DNA from 4 places in the Actinomadura formosensis genome. Region 1 is predicted to be linked to each of the others. Evidence: riboswitches for the same ligand, from Rfam matches in the RefSeq annotation. Region 1 holds a riboswitch; each other region holds the start of a gene.
What was found. A riboswitch is a leader RNA that binds a small molecule or an ion and turns the genes downstream of it on or off. The one in region 1 is predicted to bind cyclic di-AMP.
Positions count from the first base shown of each region.

Region 2: another riboswitch for cyclic di-AMP. It lies ahead of ACQP1N_RS02685 (NlpC/P60 family protein); the one in region 1 lies ahead of ACQP1N_RS12490 (CHAP domain-containing protein).
Region 3: another riboswitch for cyclic di-AMP. It lies ahead of ACQP1N_RS14565 (CHAP domain-containing protein); the one in region 1 lies ahead of ACQP1N_RS12490 (CHAP domain-containing protein).
Region 4: another riboswitch for cyclic di-AMP. It lies ahead of ACQP1N_RS07975 (NlpC/P60 family protein); the one in region 1 lies ahead of ACQP1N_RS12490 (CHAP domain-containing protein).

Region 1 is NZ_CP192011.1:2,638,993-2,642,190, reverse strand. It holds gene ACQP1N_RS12495 (NlpC/P60 family protein) at 1-309, shown strand, start outside; cyclic di-AMP (ydaO/yuaA leader) riboswitch at 810-1,004, shown strand; cyclic di-AMP (ydaO/yuaA leader) riboswitch at 1,132-1,303, shown strand; gene ACQP1N_RS12490 (CHAP domain-containing protein) at 1,313-2,125, shown strand; gene ACQP1N_RS12485 (hypothetical protein) at 2,165-3,198, shown strand, end outside.
Region 2 is NZ_CP192011.1:567,836-571,033, forward strand. It holds gene ACQP1N_RS02675 (BlaI/MecI/CopY family transcriptional regulator) at 132-512, shown strand; gene ACQP1N_RS02680 (M56 family metallopeptidase) at 517-1,455, shown strand; cyclic di-AMP (ydaO/yuaA leader) riboswitch at 1,579-1,723, shown strand; gene ACQP1N_RS02685 (NlpC/P60 family protein) at 1,727-2,770, shown strand; gene ACQP1N_RS02690 (DUF6153 family protein) at 2,820-3,198, shown strand, end outside.
Region 3 is NZ_CP192011.1:3,073,918-3,077,115, forward strand. It holds gene ACQP1N_RS14560 (PP2C family protein-serine/threonine phosphatase) at 1-1,080, shown strand, start outside; cyclic di-AMP (ydaO/yuaA leader) riboswitch at 1,546-1,685, shown strand; gene ACQP1N_RS14565 (CHAP domain-containing protein) at 1,697-2,482, shown strand; gene ACQP1N_RS14570 (bifunctional glycosyltransferase/CDP-glycerol:glycerophosphate glycerophosphotransferase) at 2,702-3,198, shown strand, end outside.
Region 4 is NZ_CP192011.1:1,695,594-1,698,791, reverse strand. It holds gene typA (translational GTPase TypA) at 1-1,207, opposite strand, end outside; cyclic di-AMP (ydaO/yuaA leader) riboswitch at 1,410-1,559, shown strand; gene ACQP1N_RS07975 (NlpC/P60 family protein) at 1,567-2,589, shown strand; gene ACQP1N_RS07970 ((deoxy)nucleoside triphosphate pyrophosphohydrolase) at 2,668-3,039, opposite strand; gene ACQP1N_RS07965 (Mut7-C RNAse domain-containing protein) at 3,073-3,198, opposite strand, start outside.

The DNA of each region.
Region 1 (3,198 bases):
AAGCCGTACCAGTACGGCGCGGAGGGCCCGGGCTCCTACGACTGCTCCGGCCTGACCATGAAGTCGTGGGCGGCGGCGGGCGTCAGCATCACCCGCACCACGAACTCGCAGTGGGCCGCGACCAAGCGGGTGGCCAAGAGCGACCTGCAGCCGGGCGACCTGGTGTTCTTCAGCGGGCTCGGCCACGTCGGCCTCTACATCGGCGGCGGCAAGATGATCCACGCCCCGCACACCGGCGACGTCGTCAAGATCAGCGACATCACCTCGGGCTACTACCTGAGCAATTACTACGGCGCCGGGCGCCCCTGACGGCCCGCCCCACACCCCGCGGAGGGCGTGACGGAGCTCTCTTTTTCGCAACGGACCAGGCTTGACCTGGTCCGTTGTTAATTTTGTAGGGGTTTGCCTTCTGTTGGGGCTTTGGTACGTTGTCACCACTCACGGCGCCCTCCAGACGCCGTGGCCCCGCGGCGCCCGCCAGGCGCCCCGACCCCGCGCGGCGCGTTCGTCCGCCGCGTGACGGCGGCACGAGCCATGTGCCGCCACCCGGGCGGCACGACCCACGCGTCGCCCCCGCGGCACCGGACGGTGCCGCACAGCGGTCCCACCCGGACCGCACGGCCGACCTGGGCCACCGTGCGCACGCTCACGGCGTGCATGGCGCTGAGCGCGCAGCCACGGCGGTTCCCCCGGGTCAGGCATCCCGGACGCCCCCGGAACCGGGCCGGCGTCCGCACACAACATCAGGCGCCGCTCGTTCGCACGCGGGAGACAGGTCCCGCGCCGGGCCCCATCTCGCCCCCAGGATCGCAGCGGCAGCGCCGAATCCGCCGAAGCGCGGAACCGGGGACCCACATCGCCGGAGTCCGGGAGACCTCCCGGACGGGCATTCCGGCACCCGGGGTGAATCGGCGTGTCTCTCCCACCCCCGGTGAGAGCCGCCGTAGGGCCACTTCCACGCCCGAACCCGTCAGCTAACCCGGTAGGCGTCTGGAAGAGCGAAGGAGTGAGTTCCGCAGCGTTACCTGGGCGTGGCCGCCCATCGTGCGGCCACGCCCGGACCCTCCCTGCACTCCGCGGGCGCCTCCGCCCGCGCGAGCCCCCATCCGAAACCGGTGTGCCCGTCCCCTGGGCACGCCACCGCCGAGTCCGCGGACCGCCGTGCGCATGTGCACCGGACGCGGAGCCGGGGACCCATCGTGTCCTTTCCCTTTCGGGGTGAATCGGCCTGCCCGCAGGCCGTAGGGCGCCTTCCAGGCCCGAACCCGTCAGCTAACCCGGTAGGCGGCATGGAAGTCGAGGAGATCCCCCCTTGCCACGCGAGCATTGCAAGAAGGTCCCGGGCCGGCACCGCAAGCCGGGCCCCCTGTCCCTGACATGGCGGACGACCGGCGGCATAGTCGTCAGCGCCGCCGTCCTCGGTACCGCGGCGGCCACCGCGCAGGCGTCCGTCCTGCCGTTCGGCTCCGCCCCGGCGACGGCCGCGGCGGCCGGTGCCACCCCCATCAAGAAGACGGACACCAAGAAGGCGGACAAGGGCCCGGCCAAGAGCACGTCCAAGGCCGAGCCCCGGACGTCCCCCGCACAGAAAACCCAGGACCGCCCGAAGGCCGCCCCCCAGAAGACCGGGGATGCCCGGCCCACCGCCGACGACGCCATCAAGCTCGCCAAGTCCCAGGTCGGTGTGGAAGAGGACGGCGGCGGCGAGACCAAGTTCCAGAAGTGGTACATGGGCACCGCGCGCGCCGGGGAGACCGTCGCCCGCGACGGCGGCTCCATCAGCGAGTACGGCGACGCCCAGTGGTGCGACATGTTCATCTCCTGGATCGGCGAGCAGATCGGCTTCACCGACCAGATCGGCAGCGACGCCTGGACCGTCGCCCACGCCCGCTGGTTCCAGGAGCACGGCCGCTGGGGCACCGACCCGAGGCCGGGCGCGATCGTCTTCTACGCCTGGGACGGCAGCAAGGACGTCGAGGACATCCGGCACGTCGGCATGGTGGCCAAGAAGGTCGACGACAGCACGATCGAAGCCGTCGAGGGCAACACCGGCAACGCCGTCAGGATCAAGGAGCGCTCGGCCGACGACATCGTCGGCTACGGCTACCCCGACTACAAGCCGTGATGAGCCCCCGGACGACGCGGGCTGCATAGGATCACGCCCATGGAGGACGGTCCGGAGCACGGCGGTCCGGAGCACAGCGGTCCCGTGACGCGACGCAGGGCTCTCGCCCTGGGCGCGGGCGGGGCCGCCGTGCTGGCCGCGGGAGGCGCCGGCCTGCTCGGCTTCCGGTCCGGCGGCGGCGCGGCATCGCCTGCCCGCACCCCCAGGGCCGCCGCGCCGTTCAGCCTCGACGCCGCCCGCGCCACCCTCGCCAACCGCGCCCGCGCCGTGCGGGACGGCGACCGCGTCGCGTTCCTCGCCACAGTGGGCGACGCGCCCAAGGCGTTCCAGGACGTCCAGGCCCGCATATACGGCAACCTCCGCAAGCTCCCGCTGGAAGGCTGGCAGGAGCACATCTCCGGCACCCAGGCCATGGACGACGAGAGCGCGGTGGTCCGCCTGGAGGTGCGCTACAAACTGCGGGGCTTCGACAAGGGATACGTGAGCCGCACCCGCTACCTCACGCTCGCCCCCGGCTCCGGCACCTGGACGATCGTCGGCGATGGGACGGCCCACGGCTTCAAGGACGACGCCGACATCTGGGACGCCGGCCCCCTGACCGTGGTCAAGGGCCGCGCCAGCCTCGTCATAGGCGACACCACCGGCCTCGAAGGCATCGCCAAGCGGCTGGACGCCGCCGCGCCGGTCGTCACGGGCGTCGTCGGCAAGGGGTGGGCCCAGCGGGTCGTCGCGCTCGTCCCCGCCGGCACGGCCCTCGCCTCCGCTCTGGCCGGGCCCGGCCAGAGCCTCGGGCAGATCGCCGCGCTCGCCACCGTCGTGCCCCCCGCGCGAGTCGAGGCGGACGAGGGGAAACGGCCCCCCACACCTTCCGGAATGTCCCCGGCGCCGTCCACCGGCGGCCGGGGCGAGGACAGGGTCATCGTCTCCCCCGGCACCTTCGGCCGCCTCAACGGACTCGGCCGCGACGTCGTCCTGACGCACGAGCTGACCCACGTCGCCACCGGCGGCGCCCGCGACCGGCGCACCCCGCTGTGGCTCATCGAGGGCTTCGCCGACTATGTCGGCTACCGGCG
Region 2 (3,198 bases), 2.1 Mb from region 1:
CCCGGTTGTCATCTTCTGTGTTCTCGCTGCTTCCGGACGACTTATGCCCAATCCGTCCGGTGCCATCGCAGTCCGGCCGAACCTTCGGCGCGATCCGGATCTCCGGCACAATGGCGTGAGGGGGTGACCGCGTGGCCGGACTGGCTGGATCGCTTGAGCGCTCCATCATGGACGTGCTCTGGGCGGCGCCCGGCCCGCTGCGGGTGCGCGAACTGCTGGCGAGGCTGAACGAGGACGCCGACAGGCCGCTGGCCTACAACACCGTGCAGACCGTGGCGGAACGCCTGGCGCAGAAGGGCCTGCTGCGGCGCACGCAGGACGGGCTCGCGTACCGCTACAGCCCCACGCGTGCGCGGGAGGACTACGCGGTCGACCTGATGCTGGACGCCCTCACCGACGCCCCCGACAGCGGCGCCATCCTGGCCAGATTCGCGGAAAGCGTCCCCCGGGAGGACGTCGGTCACCTGCTGGACGTGCTGCGCCGGCGGGCCGCCGAAGGCGACGAGGAATGATCGCGTGATCGTGCCGATGGCCGGCCTGCTCATGTCGGCGGTCGTGCTCGGGTGTCTCGCCGGGCCCGTCCTGGACCGCCTGCGGCGTCCCGCGCTCAGCCCGGCGACCGCCGCCGCCTGCTGGGTCGCGGCTCTGGTGGGCGCCGTGGTCGCCGGCGCGGGCCTCGTGGCGGTCGCGTTGCTCTCCCCGCCCGGACCGGGCCACGGCCTCCTCGGCCGGCTGCGTGATTGCCTGCCCCACCACGGGTATCCGGCGATCGCGTCGGCGACCGCCGCGAGCCTGATCCTGGTGACGGGCTGCGGTGCCGCGCTCGCGCGGAGCCTGCCGCGGCTCGGCCGGGCGGTGCGGCACCGCCGCCGGCACCGGGAGATGCTGCGCCTGGTCGCCCGGGAGCACCGGCGGCATCCGGACGTCCTGGTCCTCGACCATCCCGTCCCCGTGGCCTACTCCCTGCCCGCGCGGCGCCGCGCGATCGTGGTGAGCACGGGGGCGCAGGAGTCGCTCAGCGCCGCCGAGTTCGGCGCGGTGCTCGCGCACGAGCGGGCCCATCTGCGCCAGCGTCACCACGCGCTGCTGCTCATGCTCGACCTGGTCCACGCGCTGCTGCCGTGGCTGCCGACCGTCCGGCGCGCGAAGGCGCGGCTGCCGCTGCTGCTGGAGATGGCCGCCGACGACGCCGCGGCGCGCGCCTGCGGCAGGCGGGCACTGGTGGACGCCCTGTGCCGGCTCTCCGCGGCTCCGGGCGCGGCGGGCGCGCTGGGCGCGACCGGCGGCCCCGGGAGGAGCAGGCTGGCGGAGCGGGTGCGCAGGCTGGAGGCCGCCGAGCCGGTGGGGCCGCGCCGGGCCGTCCGGCTGGCGGCCGGCGCCTTCGCGACGACGGCGGTCGCGGCGCCGCTCCTCGTCGGGGCCGCGGCGATCGCCGAACTGGCCATGATCTGCTGAGCTCCGCGGGGCCGCCGGGACCCGGGTGAGAAACGTTCAATTCGGCTGGCCGAGTGGCGGAGGAGGCGGCTTTTCTCCTACCCTCCGTAGGAGGTCACGGTGCCGCGTCCCCGCCGGGGACGGCCGATGGCCGCGCCAAATCCCGCGGACCCCGTCCCGGGAACCGGGGACCCGATCTTCACCGGGGTGAGTCCGTCCCGCGCGGACGGTAGGGCGGCTCCGGCCCGAACCCGTCAGCTGACCCGGTAGGCGTTACAGGAGAGGACAGCGCATGCAGCGACGAGCTGCCGGCCCGCGAACGTCAGCCCGCCGCAGGATCATCGCCACCACGGCATGGACGGCCTCGATCATGATCTCCGTCGGGCTGGTGGCCCCCGCCCCGGCCGAGGCGAAGCCCAGGCCGACGCGCAAGGAGCTGACCGCCCAGCAGAAGAAGCTCGCCGACGAGGCCGAGAAGCTCAGCGAGCAGTACAACGGCCTGCGGGAACGCCTCAAGCAGGCGCAGCACGCCGCCATCGTCGCCAAGAGGACCTCCGAGCAGCAGAAGAGGACCCTGGACGAGGGGCGCTCGCGGATGGCGAAGATGGCCGCCGAGACCTACAAGAACGGCCCGGTCGACCCGACCGTCTCGTTCGCCTCGTCCGCCGACCCCCAGGCCGTGCTCGACCGGTCCGCCACCCTCAGCTACTTCGCCAAGCAGGACAACAGCCGCGTCACGCAACTGCTGCAGATGATGCAGGGCGCCGAACGCGCCCGCAAGGCGGCCGAGGCGCGTGCGAAGCAGGTGCGCGAGCTCACCGAGGAGGCGAAGAAGAAGCGCCGGGAACTACAGGTCAAGCTCAAGAAGGTCCAGCGCCAGCTCGGCACCTACGCCACTCCCGGCGCGAACCCCGGCTCGGCCCCGAACGTCGCCTCCGGAGGGGCCTCGGCCAAGGCGATGAGAGCCGTCCAGGCCGCCCTGAGCCAGCTCGGCGTCCCCTACTCCTGGGGCGGCGGCGACGCCTCCGGCCCGACGTACGGCACCGCGCAGGGCGCCAACATCAGGGGCTTCGACTGCTCCGGCCTGACGCTGTACGCCTACGCCCAGGTCGGCATCACCCTCGGCCACTACACCGGCAGCCAGTACAACGCCGGCACCCACGTGAGCATGAGCCAGCTCAAGCCCGGCGACCTGGTCTTCTTCCACAGCGACCTGCACCACATGGGCATGTACATCGGCAACGGCAAGATGGTCCACGCCCCGCAGACCGGCGACGTCGTCAAGATCGCCCCCATGGCCGGACGCCCGTTCGCCGGCGGAGTCCGCGTCGCCTGACCATGCGCCTCCTGCCTCCCACCGTGCGGACACCACCGCGGAGCGGCGAGTGGGACGGCTGAGGACGCCGCCTGCGCGGTGGGGGCGCGGCCGCGCCCCCACCCCGCTGTTCGGCCTGGTCCTGTTCTTCGGCGTCCTCGCGATGCACGGCTTCCAGGCATCGCCGGACCCGGCCGACATGACCGGCGTCCCGATGACGTCCATGAGCGCTGCCCGGCCGATGCCGGAGGCGTCCGCGCATCACCACTCCGGCGGTGGGCGGCAACCCGCCGATCACCAGCGGGATCATCCGGGCGGACAGGTCTGCCTGGCGATGCTGACGGCGCTCTCGCTCTTCGGGGCCGTCATCGCCCTGTACCGGCGGAGGGCGCCGGCCACGGTGGCGCGGCTGCTCGCCATGGGGCGGCTTCTGGTCGCCGGCAGGCCGC
Region 3 (3,198 bases), 430 kb from region 1:
TGGGACCTCGCGACCGGCGAGGCGGACTGGACGCCGCAGATGCTGGCCAACTACGGCCTTTCCTCCGACGAGGTGCCGCCGATGCCGCACGACCTGCCGAAGGTCGTGGCGGAGGACGATCTTCCGCTCGTGGAGGAGGCCGTCCAGACGATGTTCTCGCGGCGGGAGCCGGTGGAGGCCGAGCACCGCGTGATCGGCAAGGACGGGACGCCGCGGCACCTGTGGGTGTTCGCCGAGCCGGTGCTGGGCGACTCCGGGCTGCCGATCTCGATCAACATCGTCTCGCAGGACATCACCCGCCGGCGCGGCGTGGAGCGGGCGCTCGCCGAGACCCGGCGGCAGATGCTGAGGCAGCAGGCGCGGACGGCGCAGGAGCGGAAGGTGGCGGTGACGCTGCGCCGCGCGATCCTGCCGGACGAGGACCAGGTGGAGCAGTTGCCCGGCCTCTCCATGGCGGTCCGCAGCCTGGCGGCGGAGAGCACCGCCCGCATCGGCGGGGACTGGTTCGCGACCCGGGTGCTGCCGGACGGGCGGGCGATGTTCGCCATCGGGGACGCGGCCGGGCACGGGCTGCCGGCGGCGGCCGCGATGGCGCGGACCCGGAACGGGCTGCTGGGCCTCGCCTGCACGGGCGAGCCGGCGGGACGGCTGGTCGGCTGGCTGAACGAGCTGGTCGGGAACATGGACCCGCCCGCGACGGGGACCGCGATCGTCGCGCATTTCAACCCGTCCCGCCGGCTGCTGGAGTGGACGTGCGCGGGGCATCCGCCGCCGATCCTGGTCCGGGACGGGCGGGCGGTGCCGCTGGACGCCGTCCGGGACCCGATGCTCGGTGCGATGCCGGGCTGGCGCTACACGACGATCACCACGGATCTGCACCCCGGGGACCTGCTGTTCCTGTACACCGACGGCCTGGTCGAGCGCCGGGACGCGGACATGGACGAGCGCACCGAACGCCTCACCGGGATCCTGCGGGACTGCTCGGAACGCCCCGAACGCGTGCTGGACGAGGTGCTGGCGCGCATGGAGCACGACCGGGCTGCGGATGACACCACGCTCTTCGCCCTGCGCGTGGAGTGACGAAGCACACTCGGACCTGCGAAGATCACCCAGTGTGATGTAGACCTCACTTGGGCGGGTGCTGATGGTGGGCGTGTGACGGACGATCACTTTCCGGCCGCTGCTTTCCTGGTTTCTTTACCTTTTTCTGATCTTGCGGTAAGCCTTGCCTGCAAAGGGTTGAGGGCCGGTCAGAGAAAGATCGGGAAGGCCCGGCGGGCCGGCGGTGTTGGGTGTTCCTTGGAACGGCTTTGAGCAGGCAAGATCGAGCTTTGTGCCGGGTTTGCTTTTCTTGAGAAGGTTGGTACCTTCTATTCGAATCACGCAACGCACCCCATGCGTTGCCGCCGGCCGTTCGCCATACGGCCGAGGATCGCGGAGCGGTATTCGCACGCGATGCGCGCCAGACGATGCGCGCCACCTCACCGAGATCAGTCGCTGAGATAAATCCGAATAGAGCACCGCGTCCGCGGTGCGAGGCCGAGTCCGTTCCGGTCGCCACGACCGGCACGGAGCCGGGGACCCAATGTTCCAGGGGTGAATCGGCGCGTCCGAGAGCCGCGCCGTAGGGCTGCTTCCATGCCCGAATCCGTCAGCTAACCCGGCAGGCGTCATGGAAGACAAGGAGATTCCCTGCATGACCGGTCGTTTCAATCGACTTTCCCTGAGCGCCTTCACCCCCGAGGACAAGGCCGTCGGCGTCGCCGTCAGCACCGTCCTCGCCGGAGCCGTCGGGCTCGCGGTCCTGAACCCCCTCGCCGGTGGCCGCGCCGCGGCCGAGACCCCGGCGCAGGCCGCCGCGGCCACGGCCGCGGCTCCGGCCCCGGCCCAGGCGGCGGCGGTCGCCGAGAAGGGCACCGCGTCGAAGGATTCCACCTCCTCCATCGCCGACGAGGCACGCAAGGCGGGGTACAAGGTGCCGCCGCGCGCGGTCAAGCCCGCCGAGGTGCTGAAGCTGGCGAAGAAGCAGGTCGGCGTCAAGGAGGGCAAGCGCGGCCAGACCAAGTACCACGACTGGTACGTCTCGACCTCGCACGCCAAGGCCACCGCCAAGCGCGACGGCGGCTTCTCCACCAAGGCGTACAACGGCGCCCAGTGGTGCGACATGTTCGTCTCGTGGCTCGGCGCCCAGACAGGCGTGAAGAACATGGGCTGGGACGCCTACACCGTCCAGCACGCCTCCTGGTTCAAGAAGACCGACCGCTGGGGTCACAAGGCCAAGCCGGGCTCCATCGTGTTCTTCGACTGGAAGAAGGGCTCCAAGGGCCGCATCGGCGACATCGACCACGTCGGCATCGTCGTCAAGGACAACGGCAACGGCACCATCAGCACCATTGAGGGCAACACCGAGAACGCGGTGAACAAGAAGGTCCGCGCCAAGTCCACGGTCGTCGGCTACGGCTACCCCGACTACGCGTCCTGACCCGTCCTCCCCTCCAGCGGGCGCCCGGTTCCGGCCGGGCGCCTTCTGGCGTCCCCCGGTGACGGTCCCCAGGTCTGCGGCGAAGTCGGGTAATGGGAAGCATTGACAGCCTTTGATCCTCATTGGACCTCGATAAGGCGTTCCTGGATAGGAATCACTGGCGACCGTCCGACCGGCGCCTGGGGGCCGTCCCCAGAGGAAGGGTGAAGGGGGACGCCCATGCGGCTGCGCCCGGATGTCAGTGTGGTGGTTATCGCCTACAACGACGCCCGGCGGCTTCCGCGGGCGGTCGCCTCGTCGCTGGCGCAGTCGCTGGGCGGCGTCGAGACGGTCATCGTCGACGACGCGAGCACCGACGGCACCGGGGAGATCGCCGACCGGCTCGCCGCCGCGCATCCGGGACGGGTCCGCGCCGTGCGCCTGCCGTCCAACTCGGGCGGCTGCGGACGTCCCCGCAACGCCGGGATCGAGGCGTCGGCCGGCCGGTACCTGATGTTCCTCGACAGCGACGACCTGCTGGACCGGCACGCCTGCCTCAACCTGCTCGCCGCCGCCGAGGACACCGGCGCCGACCTGGTGTCCGGGCGGTGCGACCGGATCTTCCTGGACGTGCCCGAGGGCGCGAAGGGACGTGTCCGCCCCTGGTATTCCTGGCTCTACCGGCGCAGCGCCGTGTACGGGTCGCTGAGCGAGAACCCCCGTCTCCTCTACGACAC
Region 4 (3,198 bases), 940 kb from region 1:
CGATGTCCTTGGTGACGACCTGCGGCTTGCCGACGGTCAGCTCGTAGCCCTCGCGGCGCATGTTCTCGACCAGGATCGCGAGCGCCAGCTCACCGCGGCCCTGCACCTCCCAGGAGTCCGGGCGCTCGGTCGGCAGCACCCGGAGCGAGACGTTGCCGACGAGCTCGCGGTCGAGCCGGTCCTTGACCATGCGGGCGGTGACCTTGGTGCCCTTCTCGCGACCGGCCATCGGCCCGGTGTTGGTGCCGATCGTCATCGAGATCGCGGGCTCGTCCACGGTGATCAGCGGCAGCGGGCGCGGGTCGTCGGGGTCGGCGATGGTGTCGCCGATCATGATCTCCGGGATGCCGGCGATCGCGATGATGTCGCCCGGCCCCGCCTCGTCGGCGGGCTTGCGGGTGAGCGCCTCGGTCATCAGCAGCTCGGTGATCTTGACCCGCTCGATGCTGCCGTCGTGCCGGCACCAGGCGACCTGCTGGCCCTTCTTGATCGTCCCGGCGTGCACGCGGCACAGCGCGATCCGGCCGAGGTAGCTGGAGGCGTCCAGGTTCGTCACGTGCGCCTGCAGCGGCGCGTCCGGGTCGTAGGACGGTGCCGGGATCGTCTCGGTGATGACCTTGAACAGCGGCTCCAGGTCCGCGCTGTCCGGCATGGCGCCGTCGGCGGGCTTGTCCAGCGAGGCCCGCCCGGCGCGGCCGGACGCGTACACGATCGGGAAGTCGATCTGGTCCTCGTCGGCGTCGAGGTCCATGAACAGCTCGTACGTCTCGTCCACGACCTCGTCGATGCGGGCGTCGGGACGGTCGGTCTTGTTCACCACCAGGATCACCGGCAGCCGCGCGGCGAGCGCCTTGCGCAGCACGAACCGGGTCTGCGGGAGCGGGCCCTCGCTGGCGTCCACCAGCAGGACGACGCCGTCCACCATGGACAGCCCGCGCTCGACCTCGCCGCCGAAGTCGGCGTGGCCCGGCGTGTCGATGATGTTGACGGTCAGCCCGCCGTGCCGGACGGCGGTGTTCTTCGCGAGAATGGTGATGCCCTTCTCGCGCTCCAGGTCGTTGGAGTCCATGACCCGGTCGTCGACGTCCTGGTTCTCGCGAAAGGCCCCGGACTGCCAGAGCATGGCGTCCACCAGCGTCGTCTTTCCGTGGTCGACGTGGGCGACGATCGCAACGTTCCGGAGGTCGTCGCGCGTGGAGATGGGCATGCGGGTTACCTTGCGTGAGGTTTCAGGGAGTCGCCGCAGAAACACGGCAGCACTCCATTCTACGCGCCGCCGCGTACCACCCATCCCGAGCCGCCGCGCACCACCCGTCGTGGACCTTCACACGGGCCCCGATTCGCATACTTTGCTCATCCTTTGTAATCTGCCCGAGATCCGGTCGTCCGGAGTCCCACCCCCAGGGGCTGCGACCGGAACGCCGAATCTCCCGCTCGCCGGGAGAACCGGGGACCCACACTCCCGGGGTGAATCGACGCGTGTCGCAGGGCGCCCGTCGTAGGGCGACTCCTGGCCCGAACCCGTCAGCTAACCCGGTAGGCGCCCGAGGAGAGGAGAACACCGGCTTGGCACCGGAACCCCACTGGCGACGCGCTGCACCCACCGCCACCGCGGCCGCCCTGCTCCTGATCGGCCTCGGCGCCACCGCACCCGTCGCCGCGCACGCCGCGTCTCCCTTCCGGCCCTCCGCCGCCACGGCCCCGGTCACGCCGAGCCCGACTCCGACGACGGAGCAGGGGCTGCGCAAGAGCCTGGACGCGCTGAACGAAGAGGCCGAGATCCTCACCGAGAAGTACAACAAGACCCGCGTCGAGCTGGGCAAGGCGCAGAAGGCCCAGCAGGCCGCCGCCAAGACCGCGGCGACACTGCGCGACCAGGCCGCGCCCGCCCGCGAGCAGCTCGGGCGGATGGCCGCCGCGAACTACATGGCCGGTGCCCCCGACACCATCTTCGGCGCGACCGGGTCCCCGGGCGGGCTGTCCGACAGCGCGTACCTCGTGCAGAACCAGGCCAACGCCGTCCACGCCCTGCAGAAGCAGATCGAGCAGGCCGAGGCCGCCCAGCGCGAAGCGGAGGCCAGGACCGCGCAGGTCAAGAAGGCCGCGGAGGACGCCAAGAACGCCCGCGCGGCGGCCAAGGCCAAGGTCACCGAGGTGATGAAGCGGCTCGACAAGCTGACCACCACCCACATCAAGGACCCGCGCACCGGCCTCACCGCCACCGTGAAGGGCTCGGACCTGCCGGCCAAGATGGCGCGCAAGGCGCTCACCAAGCTCGGCTCCCCCTATGTGTGGGCCGCCGCCGGGCCGAGCAGCTTCGACTGCTCCGGCCTCGTCGTCTGGGCCTACGCCCAGGTCGGCAAGCCCGGCCTGCCGCACTACACCGGTGACCTGTTCGCGCTGGGCACGAAGGTCTCGCGCGGCGCGCTGCGTTCGGGCGACCTCGTGTACTTCGGCGGCAACCTCCACCACATGGGCATCTACCTCGGCGGCGGCAAGTTCCTGCACGCACCGCAGACCGGCGATGTGGTGAAAATCTCCAACCTGTCCGACCGGTCCGACTACGCGGGCGCCAACCGCATCTCCTGACCCGCTCCCCCGTCCGCCGCACGCGGACCACAGGCGTCGGGGGCTTCCTGCGGCGCGGCAGGAAGCCCCCGTCACTCCTCAGCCGAGGCCCTGCGCGGCGAGGACGTCGATGACCGGACGGTCACCGGGCAGCCATGCCACGTCGTAAAGCTCACCCGGAGTCAGCCAGCGGAGCGCGAGATGCTCCAGCGCCCGCGGCTCGCCCTCGACGATCTCCGCCGTCCACACGCGCAGCAGGCTCCGCTCGCTCAGCCGCCAGTCGCCGCCGATCCGGCGGCCGAGCCGCACCTTGATCGCCAGTTCCTCGTGGCACTCGCGTACCAGGGCGTCCTCATCCGACTCGCCCGGATCGACCTTCCCACCCGGCAGTTCCCAGCCGCCCGCCATGTGCGGCGGCTCGGCCCGCTGCGCGCTGAGCAGCCGTCCGTCCGCGATGATCGCGGCTCCCACCACGACGAGATCGATGTCGACCAGCCCCTCTCCTCATCTCTTCGACACCGCGGCTTCGGTGCGCCCGTTCCCCCGGACGGCCTCGACGAGCTCGGTCGCCTCCCGGACGATCTCCTCCAGGTGGTCGCCGTGGGCGCCGCGCCAGTAGACCTGACCGCA